DNA from 2 places in the Sporosarcina sp. G11-34 genome. Region 1 is predicted to be linked to the other one. Evidence: riboswitches for the same ligand, from Rfam matches in the RefSeq annotation. Region 1 holds a riboswitch; the other holds the start of a gene.
The links. Region 1 has a riboswitch for preQ1 ahead of queF (preQ(1) synthase). Riboswitches for the same ligand answer to the same signal wherever they lie in the genome.
Positions count from the first base shown of each region.

Region 1 (7,432 bases):
CGATAAGTGGTTTTTTTAGTCGAAATTGGAAAAAGCATATTGGGTTTTTATTGCCACTCGGTATCGGGATGGGTATTACATTACTTTTATTTAGTAAAGTGATTGAGTATTTACTTGAATATCATCATGCACCTACACAGTTTTTCTTCATGGGACTTATTATCGGCGTATTGCCCTTTATTGCAAAGCATGCGGATGTGAAGAGAAAGTTTAGGTTGAAACATGTCGTGCTTATTGTAATAGTGGGATCTGCACTTGCTTTAACAGCATTTATTAAACCACTTGATACAGCACCAATCACTACACTTACGACGACGAACGCAATTGGGCTCTTTTTTGCTGGATGGGCGGGCAGTATGGCGATGCTTTTACCAGGAATTAGCGGTTCTTTCATTTTACTTTTATTAGGTGTTTATTCAACCGCAATTGGCGCACTGTCGAATTTAAACTTCCCAATTATTGCAGTCATCGGTGCAGGCGTTATCATCGGTTTCATTGTTAGCAGTAAAGTAATTAGCTATTTACTGTTGAATTTTACCTATACAACATTTGCAATAATAATTGGGCTGATTCTTGGTTCGATATTCGTTGTATATCCCGGGATTCCGCTCGGCGGAACTGCGTTAGTAATTAGTGTGCTTACATTTATTGCAGGCTTATTCATTGCATTACTTTTTAGTTCACCGAAAAAAGCTTGATTTTTGGATGGGTAGTTATAACTTGGGGTCAATTTGAAGGCGAGAATTGTTAAGTGAGCTTTCATTTCAAAACATCTTACATTCTGGTATTCTAAGACTAGATATATTTGTGAAAGGATGATTTGTATGTCAGGACCTGCACTCAAGCAACTCCAGGCTCATCGCTCGATTCATGAAGGTGGACTTTCCGGAGCGACAATTAAAACAGCTAATATGATGGACCTTTTAAAACAGGGTGAACTTGAAACTGCGTTGAAAGCAGCCGATAACTTAATCGACTTTTGGAAGACACGTATCATTAGTCATGCAGACGCGGAGGAAAGCGGATTTTACTTAGAGATTTCTGAACAACATCCAGAATTGAAAGATGCGATTATTGCGCTTACCCGTGACCACGACTTACTACGTATTATGGTAAAAGACATTGAAGATTTACTTAAGGAAGAAGGGTTAAGCCCAAGTGTTCTTCATCGTTTCCACGCACTTATTGTCGTTAATGAAATTCATAGTCGTGATGAGGAACGGTTATTATTTACTGATTGACTGTTTCAAATAACAAAGTGAAAACGCCTAGTTGTAGGCGTTTTTTATTCGTGAAGGAGGAACTTTTCGTTGATTGAAAAAGCAACAACTATTTTAAGCAATTACTTTGGATATGACTCATTCCGACAAGGACAGGCGAATGTAATTACGAATGTGCTTAATGGTACCGATACGCTTTGTGTGATGCCGACGGGCGGTGGAAAATCCGTTTGTTATCAAGTTCCATCGCTCGTTATGGATGGGACTGTTCTAGTTATTTCTCCACTTATTTCACTGATGAAAGATCAGGTCGATGCACTCCATGAGGCAGGCATTCCAGCCGCATACATTAATAGTTCAATGACGGGTGAAGAATATCACCAAACAATGGAGTCGGCCCTTCACGGGGAGTACCGTTTGTTATATATCGCACCCGAACGACTTGGTTCAGCGTCTTTTATCAATCAGTTGCAGTTGATGAATGTTCCGATGGTCGCGATTGACGAGGCACACTGTATCTCACAGTGGGGACATGATTTCAGACCGAGTTATCGAAACATCAAAAATATTATTTCCTATTTCGAACATAAGCCAGTCGTTCTGGCATTAACTGCGACAGCAACACCAACCGTTCGTGAAGATATTTGCGCACAGCTTGGCATTACGGATGACAATACCGTCATGACTGGTTTCGAACGAGCGAATCTTTCATTTTCTGTTGTAAAAGGGCAAGACAGAGAAAAGTTTGTAAAAGATTACGTGAAGAAAAACGAAGGGGAAGCGGGCATTATTTATGCTGCGACTCGAAAAGCAGTCGATCAAGTCCATGATACTTTACAAAAAAATGGCGTAGCCGTAGCTAAATATCACGCGGGCTTATCAGATGAAGAGCGTCAATTGGGTCAGGACCGCTTTTTGAACGATGAGGTAACGGTTATGGTAGCGACGAATGCATTTGGTATGGGAATCGATAAATCAAACATTCGATACGTAATACATTATCAAATGCCTAGAAATATGGAAAGTTATTACCAAGAAGCTGGACGTGCGGGAAGAGATGGACTGGATAGTGCTTGTACATTGCTATTTTCATCTCAAGACGTTCAGACGCAACGCTTTTTAATTGACCAATCGCAAGACGAAACACGCATACCTGCTGAACTTGAGAAGTTACAACAAATGATTGATTATTGTCATACAGAAGTATGCCTTCAGAAGTTTATCATTACTTACTTTGGAGAAACGGATGTTGCTATTTGTGGTCGATGTGCCAATTGTACAGACACAAGAGAAAGTACTGATGTAACAGTAGATGTTCAAAAAGTATTATCTTGTGTGATTCGGATGGGGCAACGTTTTGGAAAGACGATGATTGCACAAGTACTAACGGGTTCTCGAAATAAAAAAATGATGGATTTTGGTTTTGAAAAGTTAACGACTTACGGCATTATGAAAGGCCAAAGTGCAAAAGATGTCTCTGATTTTATCGAGTTCATTATTTCGGAAAACTACCTCGGTGTTGAAAATGGACAGTTCCCGACAATTTACGTTAGTGAACGAGGAAAAGAAGTTTTGACGGGCAATGTAAAAGTATCGAGAAAAGTTTCCGTCGTAACGAAGCAAATTACAAATGATGACCCGTTATTCGAGCAACTTCGTGCACTTAGGCGGACGTTGTCGCAAGAAGCGGGTGTACCGCCATTTGTTGTATTCTCAGATAAAACATTGCGAGACATGGCATCTAGAATGCCAGTTACAGAAGAGGATTTCCTCGAAGTGAATGGTGTCGGACTTGCAAAATTGGAAAGATACGGAGAAGCGTTCATGGAAGAAATTAAAGCGTATCAGCGGGAAAATGTTCACTGAATAAAAAAGACAGACAACATTTTGGATGGGATGTTGTCTGTCTTTATTTTTCTTGTGGATATATTACGATCCCGTCATCTCTTAAAGCTGGTTGCGCTCCCCATTTACCCGGTTCATGTGTAACGATAAAATAGGAAGGGCTAACTGTTTATTATTGAATCTCTTTCTTATCGATTATCAATCTTTTCCGGATACATATCGTGATTCATCATCCGGTGATTGGCCATTTGTTCGTATTTTGTTTCAGGTTTTCCGTAGTTACAGTAAGGGTCAATTGACAAACCGCCACGCGGAGTGAATTTGCCCCAAACTTCGATATAGCGTGGTTCAATCAGTTTAATTAAATCGTTCATAATAATATTGACGCAGTCCTCATGAAAATCTCCGTGATTGCGGAAACTAAATAGATATAATTTAAGGGACTTGCTTTCTACAAGTTTTTTATCGGGAATGAAACTGATGTACATCGTTGCGAAATCCGGTTGTCCTGTCATGGGACAAAGTGATGTGAACTCTGGACAGTTAAATTTCACGAAGTAGTCCCGGTTGACATGCATATTGTCTACGGACTCCAAAATGTCAGGGTTGTACTCAAATAAGTACTTTGTGTTTTGATTGCCGAGCAAAGTTAAGTCGGTCAATGTTGCTTCATCTCTTCCAGCCAATTAAAAAAACCTCCCGTATAATTTGTCGTGGGAGGTCCATAGAAGCCGTAAAAAAAAGCCATATCGGATGGATATGGCGTAAATTCCGTCATCCATAGTTTTTTATAGAGGGTCGCTATGAACCTCTCCCGGACAGGGTATTCGTTTCGTATTTGACACTATACGACAGACGATGATTTGTCAACCGTCCTTGTTTTCTTCATGCCGACGAGCGCGTAAAGGGCAACGGCAAGCAAGATGATTCCGGTCAGTACGAAAGCACCTCTAAAATCCAAATCGAGGAATCCGATAAGGCCAGATCCAGCTACGACTCCAATTGAGAAGAATGCGTAAAAGTAACCGTACGCTTTCCCGCGGAACTCAGCGGAAGACGAATCGATAAGTAGTGAATTGATGGAAGGGAAAAGAAACGCAAACCCAATTCCGTAAATCGCCATCGCAATGTATAGGTAATGCAATTGTTCGACTTGACTTAAAAACAACATACTGACTCCCATAAGTGATATTCCGAAAGCCAATGTCGCCATAGGGCGAACACGATCGAAAATACGGTTCGTTGGTAAAAGGAAAATAAGGATCGCAACGACTCCGAAAGCGCTAAGTAAGAGACCGGACGTTTTTGTGTCAAATCCAAGGGACTCTACTTTCAATGGCAAAACAAGTGCAAGGACCCCTTGTGAGAACATTAAAAAGAATGCACCGGAGAAAGCTCTTACTATACCCGGGTGGCGGAATAAGTAGTTCACTTTGAAATTATTCGCTTGTTTGGAAGAACGTTTTCGGACATGTGTAAACGAACGAAGAATAAAGAAAGCCGAAATCGCTAAAACGAGCATAATCGCACCGTTAATGGCCATAATGAACGGCGTACTTGTTTTCGCCGCAACAATTCCTCCATATGCAGGTCCAAGAATTGCAGCAAGACCGACAAACGCACCCGAAATTGCGACACTTTTTCCACGCTTGGACTCTTCTGCACGATTAGCCAAAAATGTAAATGCAGCCGGAACGATTAGTCCTTCCATAAATCCATGTACAAACCGGACACCAAGCAGTGATGTTGGTCCAACTATGGCAGAATAGAAGAAAAGCGATATGGCTGAAGCAAAGAGACCAATTAGAAGAATGGCAAAAGGGCCCCGCCGATCCGTCATAAATCCAGAAATAATATTTCCGAATGTGTTTGAAAAAGAATAAATTCCGACAGCAAGTCCAACTAAAAATGGCGATGCACCGAGAGACAGCGCATAGGGACTCATGACAGGCAGTTGTGAAAATAGATCGAAAAACGAGAAAAAGACAATGAGATAAACAAAACCACGCATGATAAAGCCTCTTTTCATAAAATGTACACTGCTACTACTTTACCACTATTTTTGCTAGGTGGAAAAGGATAGGTTGTGAACAATCTTTTTTGGTTGGCGTTTTGTGAACTGGAGCGATAAGATTATGTAGTAGATATAATTAACAGAATGGTGAAGAATCGCAGGATCTGCATTTCTCACAAACTGTTGAAGATAAACTAGTGAAAGGGGAAATGAAACAATGACAATTAGAGTTGGAATTGCCGGATATGGCAACTTAGGACGAGGCGTTGAATCCGCGATTGGACAAAATAAAGATATGGAACTAGTTGGTGTATTCTCAAGAAGAAATCCCGAAGATGTGAAATTGCTAACTAATCATGTACCTGTTTACAAAATGGAAGACATACAAGATTTTACGGACACAATCGATGTACTTATTCTTTGTGGAGGATCCAAAAATGATCTACCCGAACAAGGGCCGGCACTCGCGGCTTTATTTAACACGGTGGACAGTTTCGACACACATGCAAAAATTCCAGAGTATTTTGAAGCGGTTGACGGTTCAGCAAAACCAAATGGTAAGACCGCAATTATTTCGGTTGGTTGGGACCCGGGTTTATTCTCCATTAATCGATTATATGGTGAAGCTGTTCTTTCAGAAGGTGAAACGTACACATTTTGGGGGAAAGGCCTTAGCCAAGGGCATTCAGATGCGGTAAGAAGAGTGGAAGGGGTTAAAGGGGCGGTCCAGTATACAATACCTAATCCCGATGCGGTTGATAAAGTACGAAGCGGTTCGCTACCCGAACTGACGACGCGCGAAAAACATACACGTGACTGTTATGTCGTTCTTGAGGACGGGGCAAATGCGGATGAAGTGAAAACTACGATAGTAACGATGCCTGATTATTTTACAGATTATGATACGACGGTGACGTTTATTACTGAAGAAGAATTAAAGCGTGATCATTCAGCGATGCCGCATGGCGGATTTGTTATTCGAAGCGGTAAGACGGGTACAGGTAATGCTCAAGTGATGGAGTATTCGTTAAAGCTTGAAAGCAATCCTGAATTTACGTCGAGTGTGCTAGTGGCATATGCTCGTGCAGCTTACCGATTAAATCAAAATGGAGATGCGGGCGCGAAAACAGTGTTTGATATTGCACCGGGGTTACTGTCGCCGAAAAGTGCGGCGGAATTGCGGAAAGAGCTGCTGTAAGGGTTAAGGGTTGTTAGAAAGACCTGTTTTGCTGATAAAAGTCTTTGAAGCGCCTCATATGCATATAGAACGTTGATATATGCATATAAGGTGCTAATTAACCTGGCTAGGCCCGCTAATAAGTGGAGTATTTTGATAATAGTGTGTCTTTCACATATACTACTTGTATGTAATTTATATTTAGGAGGCCAAAATAATTGACGAAATTAGATGAAACATTAGTCATGTTGAAAGCGCTCACAGACGCAAAAGGAATTCCTGGAAACGAGCGGGAACCGCGTGAAGTGATGAAGAAGTATATTGAGCCGTTTTCGGATGAAATCGAACAAGATGGACTTGGATCATTAATCGCAAAGAAAACAGGTGAGGCAAACGGACCGAAAATTATGCTTGCCGGTCACCTCGATGAAGTCGGTTTTATGATTTCTAAAATAGACGACAAAGGATTTCTATCATTCCAAACAGTAGGCGGCTGGTGGTCGCAAGTCATGCTTGCGCAACGTGTAACGATTGTAACGCGTAAAGGCGATACAGTGACAGGCGTAATTGGATCGAAACCACCGCATATTCTTTCACCTGAAGCGCGTAAAAAGCCAGTAGATATAAAAGATATGTTCATCGATATCGGTGCCACGTCAAAAGAAGAGGCGATGGAATGGGGTATTTCACCTGGTGATATGGTCGTTCCTTATTTCGAATTCACTGTGATGAACAATGAAAAATACCTTCTTGCAAAAGCATGGGACAACCGTATTGGCTGCGCAATTGCAATTGATGTAATGAAGGCATTAAAAGACGAAGCACATCCAAATATCGTATTTGGCGTTGGTGCTGCACAAGAAGAAGTTGGTTTACGCGGTGCACGAACGGCAGCGACAAAAATTCAACCAGACATCGGATTTGCGGTTGACGTAGGAATTGCGGGTGATACACCGGGCGTTACTTCGAAAGAAGCAACTGGTAAAATGGGTGATGGTCCACAAATCCTTTTATTCGACGCATCGATGGTGTCACATAAAGGATTGCGTGAACTTGTTGTTGATACAGCCGAAGAAAATGGAATACCTTATCAATTCGAAACGATTCCAGGCGGCGGAACAGATGCCGGCTCTATCCATCTTTCTGGAAAAGGTGTGCCGTCACTTGCCATCTGTA
Region 1 is NZ_JAHNZW010000003.1:360,115-367,546, forward strand. It holds gene KSU66_RS05960 (DUF368 domain-containing protein) at 1-698, shown strand, start outside; gene KSU66_RS05965 (hemerythrin domain-containing protein) at 825-1,241, shown strand; gene recQ (DNA helicase RecQ) at 1,311-3,086, shown strand; gene queF (preQ(1) synthase) at 3,254-3,751, opposite strand; PreQ1 riboswitch class I at 3,840-3,883, opposite strand; gene KSU66_RS05980 (MFS transporter) at 3,910-5,076, opposite strand; gene KSU66_RS05985 (diaminopimelate dehydrogenase) at 5,297-6,277, shown strand; gene KSU66_RS05990 (M42 family metallopeptidase) at 6,475-7,432, shown strand, end outside.

Region 2 (7,432 bases), on a different contig from region 1:
CACAATTGTTGATGGACCAAATATCGCTTTCGGAGAAACACTTTCGGGAAAGGTTTATATCGAAGGCGAAGAAAGTGAAGAACTAATTGATGAGGTTGTAATGGAGTTGCTGAAGCATTCCGAAACAAAGGATCAAGTCATTGCAAAACTCGCGTTTGAAATAGTGAGTGCAGAAAAGTCAAAAGAAACATGGATGATTTCATTTGAATTGGTTCCTGATGAACGATGGGAAATGGAAGCAGATAACGAGTCACTTAGTTTACGAACGACTATGTATCTTAAAAATGGAGTCAATGTACAAGGGCAAGATTCAATCACTTATAAGTAAGGTTTAGCGTACCCTGTTCGACGGGTGCGTTTTTTAATTGTACACTAAGGCCTTAGTGTACAATTAAGGAAAGAATTCGAGGAGGAATACAATGGAAAGAATCATACCTGTTTTTCATTCGTTATCAAAGAGCCTGCGTACTATACAAAGGAAAAGTAGTGGGGAAATTTCAATTGTGCAAAGTTCGATTTTATATGAACTTTCATTAATGAAAAGTCCGTCTATGCAAACAGTTGCAGAAGCTGTGGATATGGATATAACTACTTTCTCTAGGCAAATCAGAACGCTAGAAAAGAAAGAGCTTCTTCTGAAAACTCCATTCGCTGATGATCGTAGAATATTCATCCTTTCCTTAACAGAACAAGGAAAAAGTATAGTGGAATTAATTAATAACGAAATTTCTTTGGAAGTAAAAAAAGCCTTTACGTCCATGAGCGACTTTGAACAAGAAACGGTAATAAGGTCAATGCAAATGTTAACAAGGCGCTTAAAAGAGCTTTAGACCGCTTTGTCGAGATAGTTGCATAACTCAACTAAGCATATGTGTTGATGCTTGTACTATGCAAGTTGTTTCGATTGATGATTGCATGTTGCAAGTGACTGCGAGAATGATTAGTTGTAAAATGCAACCGCCTTTATTATTGTTTGCAAAATGCAAGAATAAATTGATTGGCATAGCTAAATACGCAAAAAAACAACGCTTCGGCAAGAGGCGTTGTTTTTTGTCGTTTGAATGGTTTTCGATTAAGTAAATAAGCTAAAGTAAGTTAAAATATAAATGATGACAGGAATTGTTAATAATGCAAGGACGGTAGCTAATACAGTTGTAATTGCACCCATATCCTTGTCGGCAGAGTATTTTGCGAATAGTATGGATGCCAATGTGAGTGTGGGCATCATCGATTGTATAAGCACTGTCTGAACGATTGTCATATTTAAGTGAAAATAACCGATCAATAATGCCACCAATGCTGGCAGCATCATAAGTTTAACAGAGATAGGTATCCATACCTTTAACCCACTCTCTTTTACTTTTGAAAACTTTAATGTCATTACAAGAATACCTATGTAAAACATTGCTAATGGCGCAGCTAATGCAGATAATTGATCGACTAGATTTATGATTAAAGCTGGAGGTCTATAATGAAAGTAAGAGATAATAAGTCCAACGAAAATCGAAACAAGTGGAATATTAATCATTGATTTAAATGTTTGAAGCCCAATAGATTTACCCTTTTGTAACATTAGGACACCTACAGTCCAGATTGTAAAATCCACACCAGCATCGAAAATTGCTGCGTACAATGCACCTTCTGGTCCAATTAGGACCGCACATAATGGAATGCCAATAAATCCTGTATTACCAAGACCGGCCAGTAAAGCTAATTCTACATGTTTATTCGATTTATTATAAAAAGTAAATGAAAGTAACCAGCCTACGCCAATCCCGACAACATTAATTAAGATGGATAAGAGAAATACAAGAATAATCGTACTAAATGTATCGTCATCCATTTTTACATTGAAAATACTAGATAAAATAATGCTTGGCATCGCTATATTGACAATTAAACTGATGAAAACCCCCCGTGTATCTTCATTAAAACTGAATGTTTTTGAAAGGGCTGCACCGATTAGTATCATTAAGTAAATAATTGCGATTGATTGAATCACAATACTTAGTTCCATGTATATTAACGCCTTTATTTAGTTTTTGCGACACACCCGAATAATAAAAAAAGATTGGGTCTCGACGTTTGTTTACAAGTGCTCTTTCTTTAATAATAGTGAGCGCTTGTTTAATTGGATTTGGTCAAGGAGTTCTTTTTCCTTTACTAATATTAAAAGCATTGGACCGTGCGGGACCTTATCAAGGTGATCGTGCAGTCGCTATAACAAGTAGCTGTATATTTATTGGACAGTTTTTATCGCCAATTGTACTTGATGGCATTGGAGGGATAAGTTCCAACCCATCTATTCGATTTCAATACGGAGTTCTGGCAATTTTCATATTGATAACGGTTACTATAACTATGATTATTTTACTAAAGCATTCTCATCAATTATCAAATCGAATCAGCGGTACTACTTGAAATACAAAAGTTAGTTAATAGGACGAAGAGCCAACATCACCATTTTAGATTTGGATGTATACTGTCAAAGGAATTGGAAATACTAACAAATCAACACAGAAGTTCGGAAAGGAGCAGTTATGTATGGCGAAAGAAAGACCCCCACATGAAAGAATGACCGACAAAAATAATGGTCTGACCTCCGCACAAGAAGTACTGTATAATGAAGAATTTAAAAAAGCAGACAATGCTGTGAAAAACAAAGAAAACAAGAAAAAATAATCACATCCGCTATTAGTAATTCGATTATATGAGCCAAAACGAAAAGCCAGCAATCTCAAAAGAGATACTGGCTTTTTTATTTCAATCTAATCAGACGCCACGTTTGTTTCCCCAAATAAGCGTATGCAATTGCGGTAAAACTTTGGCATCGTTCATAATTGGCGATTGAACAGTTTGTTCGATGAGCCATTCATATCGATGTAGTAATGTAGACACAAGTTCTGCGTCATCAGTTGTTGTCGTATCGCTGTTTCCTGTTTGAAGAAAGAAGGGAACGCGAGGATAACGAAGATGAACTGTTTCAGCAAATTTGAAGTCCTCTTCATCGAAAATGACGATTTTTAAGCTCGTATTCGAATGAACCAGTTTTTCTATAAATAAATCTAGTTTGTTGAAATCGGTAGTCATTCCCGAACTTGGTGGTTTCGGGGATAATGTGATGTCGTCGATTTTCAACAACCAGTCTTGCCAGAATGAAGCTTGCGTTTCAACCGCGACTTGCCATCCTTTTTCATGGCATTGATCGACAAGACCATCGATACTTTTGTGAAGCGCAGGGTTTCCACCTGAAATCGTTACATGTGAAAAAGACTGTCCCCCGATTTCTTGAAGTTCTTCTATGATTTCACTAGGGTATTTCAACGTACTACGTCCCGTGCCATCCCATGTAAATTTCGAATCACACCACGAGCAAGAATAATCACAACCAGCCGTTCGGACAAACATCGTTTTCTGCCCCATAACCATTCCTTCGCCTTGAATCGTTGGACCGAATACCTCCATTACAGGAACTTTCATAGGACTTCCTCCTGTTCAGGACGATAGATGACGTAGCTTGTTGGTGTTTCTCGGACAATGACTTGAAGGCAGATTGGTTTGTTGCTTCTTGTGCGAAGCTCATTTTGAATTGATTTTCCAATTTGTTCGGCCAATCGTTCGGTTGTTGGAAAGTATTCTTTGAATTCAGGATGATCATTCAACACAGAATGGTCGTATTTATCGTGTATGAGGTTTTTAAGTTGCTTGAAGTCGATTAGAAAACCGAGTGTGTCAAGCTCATTACCTCCGATAGTTATATTTATATGATACGTATGACCATGCATGACTTGGCATTTTCCAGCATTTTCGTTCGGAATGAAATGTGCTGCGGAAAAATGCATATCTTTGTTTAATTCAAAACGGTACGCATGTTGAACTTGCGGATAAAATTGCTGTATCATTTGGAAACACCTACCGATTTTGTAGCTAAATAAGTTGTAAGTCCTTCGTTCCGTAATATACAAGCAGGGCACTCGCCACAACCAGAACTTGGAACTCCGTTATAACAAGTAAGTGTTTTCTTCTGAACAAAGTCGAGCACATTTAGTTCATCAGCTAATGCCCACACTTCAGACTTGTCGAGCCACATTAAAGGCGTATGGATAACAAATCGTCCGTCCATTGCTAAATTCAGTGTCACATTCAATGATTTTATAAAATTATCACGGCAATCGGGATACCCGCTAAAATCGGTTTCACTCACACCTGTGATTAAGTGCCGAGCTCCGATTGCATCGGCATAGACCGCAGCAAATGAAAAGAACAGATGATTTCTACCAGGAACAAAAGTCGAAGGTAATTCGCCTTCAACTTCTTTCACTTCGATATCATCTCTCGTTAAGGCATTCGCCGACAGCTGATTTATTAAATTCATATCGAGTACTTTGAATGATACCCCGAGCTCCTTCGCAATTTGTCGAGCACACTCGATTTCTTCTGAGTGTCGCTGACCATAGTCAAATGTGACTGTTGCCACTTCACGGAAATTTTTCAATGCCCAAAATAGGCATGTCGTACTGTCTTGGCCACCACTAAAAACAACTACTGCTTTTTCGTCTTTCAAAATAAACATCTCCTTAGTTTTTTAGAGAGGGAAGTTTGCGAACCTCTTTTTGGGACAGAGTTAATAATAGCATATGTAGTGAATAGATGTAGAGTATTACTGTCCGCTAGGCAAACACATATTTCGTCCCGCAAACATAAGGTATTAAAAAGCGGAAGGAAGTCGTTTATTGAAGAAAAAACAAGTACCTGTCTTAAAGACTAAGTCGTCTAGGTCCAAATGGTCCTTTTTTGAAGTACTAGGTATGTTGTTGGTTTTCATATCGCTTTTGATTCTTTTTTTCTATCCCAATTCACTTTCAAGATTCTTTAACACGATAATCCAAGAAGTAAAACCAATCGTTGTCGATATATTTTTAACAGGTGAAGTAGGGATTGCGATTATTGTAAGTGTAATTTTTGGTCGTCTTTTGGAACGATTAGGATTTACGGACGGCTTGATTCGAATTTTTGTACCTATTATGAAATGGTTTAAGATTAATCCTTCAGTCATCATTCCAAGTGCTTATAATATTCTCGGTGATATTAATGCGGCGGGTAAAATTTCGGCACCAATACTAGTCAAAGCAAAAGCGACTAAATCGGAACAGAAAATAGCTGTTGCGACAATGGTTCAATCTCCACAATCTTTTGCAACTTTAGTGTTGGGTTTAATCGCGCTATCGGTTTTCAATATCCATGCATTTCCGTTAATTGTTCTTTCAATTTTTCTTCCTATTGTCGTCGTACCATTTATTTTATCAATCACACTTTATAGAGATACAAAGAGGGTTGAATTAGAGGAGTTACCCCGTTTTACACCGAACACAAAACTTCTTCATACGATATTTTATTCGGCAAAAGAAGGTGCGGAACTTCTTTTTTTGACAATCATTCCGGCTGTTGCAGCTGTATTCTTTTTTATCGGTGCCTTAAAGTTTTTTGGTGTTTGGGGAGGGATTGAAACGAGCCTGTCAACCGTCTTGACGTTAATGGGGATTGAACCATCTACAGGAATTATCTCAATTCTTGCGGCTCCTACGTTGGCGGTTGCTCAACTTGCTGAACTAGCGAGTACGGTTGATCCGCGATTAGTCGTTGGTTCGTTTATTCTCGCCAATTCCGGACTCCCTTTGTCGGTTATTTTTGGTCAAGTTCCATTAACTTGGTCAGGAATATCTAGTCTTAACGAAAAAGAAGTTCTAGAGGCTGCAATTATTGGAATGATTATTCGGTTCATGACAGCCTGTGTTTTGGCGTACTATTTAACGCCATTTTTGGTGGGCTAAATGATGACGAGTCCTTATATAGTTCGGGGAAAAAAGATTGTAACTGTAAGTAGTAGGGGAACGATTGAAAATGGTGCGATGCGGATTGAAAATGGAAAAGTTGCTGACATTGGAACATGGGAAAGACTCCGAAAAGAGTCTTCTGATGTACATGTGATGGATTATTCCAATTACGTTATAACGCCGTCTTTAGTAGATTGCCATACGCACTTACTGGAATATGCTCCAACTAGCCTTTATCCTGTAACCATTGAAACCCACTTTTGGGCGGCAAAGGCAATTCTTTTTCACGCATTATCTTCAGGAATTACTGCGCTAGGAGAACAAATTTGTGGACATCCGGTTTGTGACATTCCGATTGAAGCATATCGGAAAGCTGTGTTGGATTTACCTATCGATATTTCTTTTGCAACAGCAAGCATATCGATAGGTTTCGAAAAAATGGCTCATTTTACTTCGATTACACAATCAAGTAGCGTCGATAAAACTAGTTTGAATGACCTAGAATTAGTGCGAATGATTGCCGAGGAAAGTGACTATCCGGGTGAGAATATCTTCATCAACGCGACACCCGCAAATTTTAAAGAAAACGATGTTCCAAAAGCAGGAGAAATGATCTATACGCTGGAAGTATTAAAACAGATTGTAAAAACCTATCATAAATTGGATAAGAAAATCGGTGCTCATGTAGCTGGTGAAGTTGGAATCGATCGAGCGTTGGAAGCAGGTGTAGATGTTTTGCACCACGCACATGGAATCACTGATGAGCTGTTAGTAAAAGCAGTCCAAAAAGGGGTGGAAATCGTCGCTACCCCTATGGGTGGAACACATTTAAAACCCAATTCTCCGGAAGAAATTCTTAAAATGATTCAATTGAATATACCCGTTTCAATTTCTACAGACGCCTATCTGCCGCCCTATAAAGGTACTTCTTGGTTACCATTTCAAAATCAAGAGTTAAGAGGACCTGACGTCTTAATGCTAATTGCCCAGCCCGCTATGCAACTTTTAAAACGTTATAATTACGATGAAAACGAAATACTTGCATTGCTTACGGCTAATCCCGCGACTATATTAGGAAAAGGAAACCGGTATGGTCGATTGGAAAAAGGGCTAGAAGCTAACTTTTTGGTGTCAGAAGGAATTCCAGGCCTGGAAATTACCCAAATTGAAAAAGTGAAGAAAGTATTTTTTCAGGGGAGAAAGGTTATTGAACGTACATGAAGTTTGAGTTTAATCGGCCAATTGTATATAATTAAGCTATAGATATACAAAGTAAAATGTCCGATGCACTATGATTGCAATCTTACAATAATAAATCGCTGAAAGTGCGATTGGTCTTGTCGTGTCAACAAATGATTGTCATACCTTATGAAGGGAAGACAGTCGTTTGTTTTTTGTTCGACTCACTGTGACCAAAAAATAACTTTAAAAAAAGAGATTGGTGAATCCAGTCTCCTTTTTATCGTGAAAATAAATCCGGGAAACGGGAAAAGACGTAAGAAGGGAAGAATTATTATAAAAAACACATTTGCTTATGAAAACGTATTGCCATCGTTACCCATTCCACCACTAACAAGTACGGAATCTAAACTCCTTGA
Region 2 is NZ_JAHNZW010000004.1:137,637-145,068, reverse strand. It holds gene KSU66_RS06960 (sporulation protein) at 1-328, shown strand, start outside; gene KSU66_RS06955 (MarR family winged helix-turn-helix transcriptional regulator) at 420-830, shown strand; gene KSU66_RS06950 (AEC family transporter) at 1,073-2,017, opposite strand; gene KSU66_RS06945 (hypothetical protein) at 2,116-2,421, shown strand; gene KSU66_RS06940 (YfhE family protein) at 2,545-2,682, shown strand; gene queE (7-carboxy-7-deazaguanine synthase QueE) at 2,773-3,480, opposite strand; gene queD (6-carboxytetrahydropterin synthase QueD) at 3,477-3,902, opposite strand; gene queC (7-cyano-7-deazaguanine synthase QueC) at 3,899-4,564, opposite strand; PreQ1 riboswitch class I at 4,572-4,616, opposite strand; gene KSU66_RS06920 (hypothetical protein) at 4,734-5,831, shown strand; gene KSU66_RS06915 (amidohydrolase family protein) at 5,835-7,055, shown strand; gene KSU66_RS06910 (choline/carnitine O-acyltransferase) at 7,203-7,432, shown strand, end outside.
Region 2: another riboswitch for preQ1. It lies ahead of queC (7-cyano-7-deazaguanine synthase QueC); the one in region 1 lies ahead of queF (preQ(1) synthase).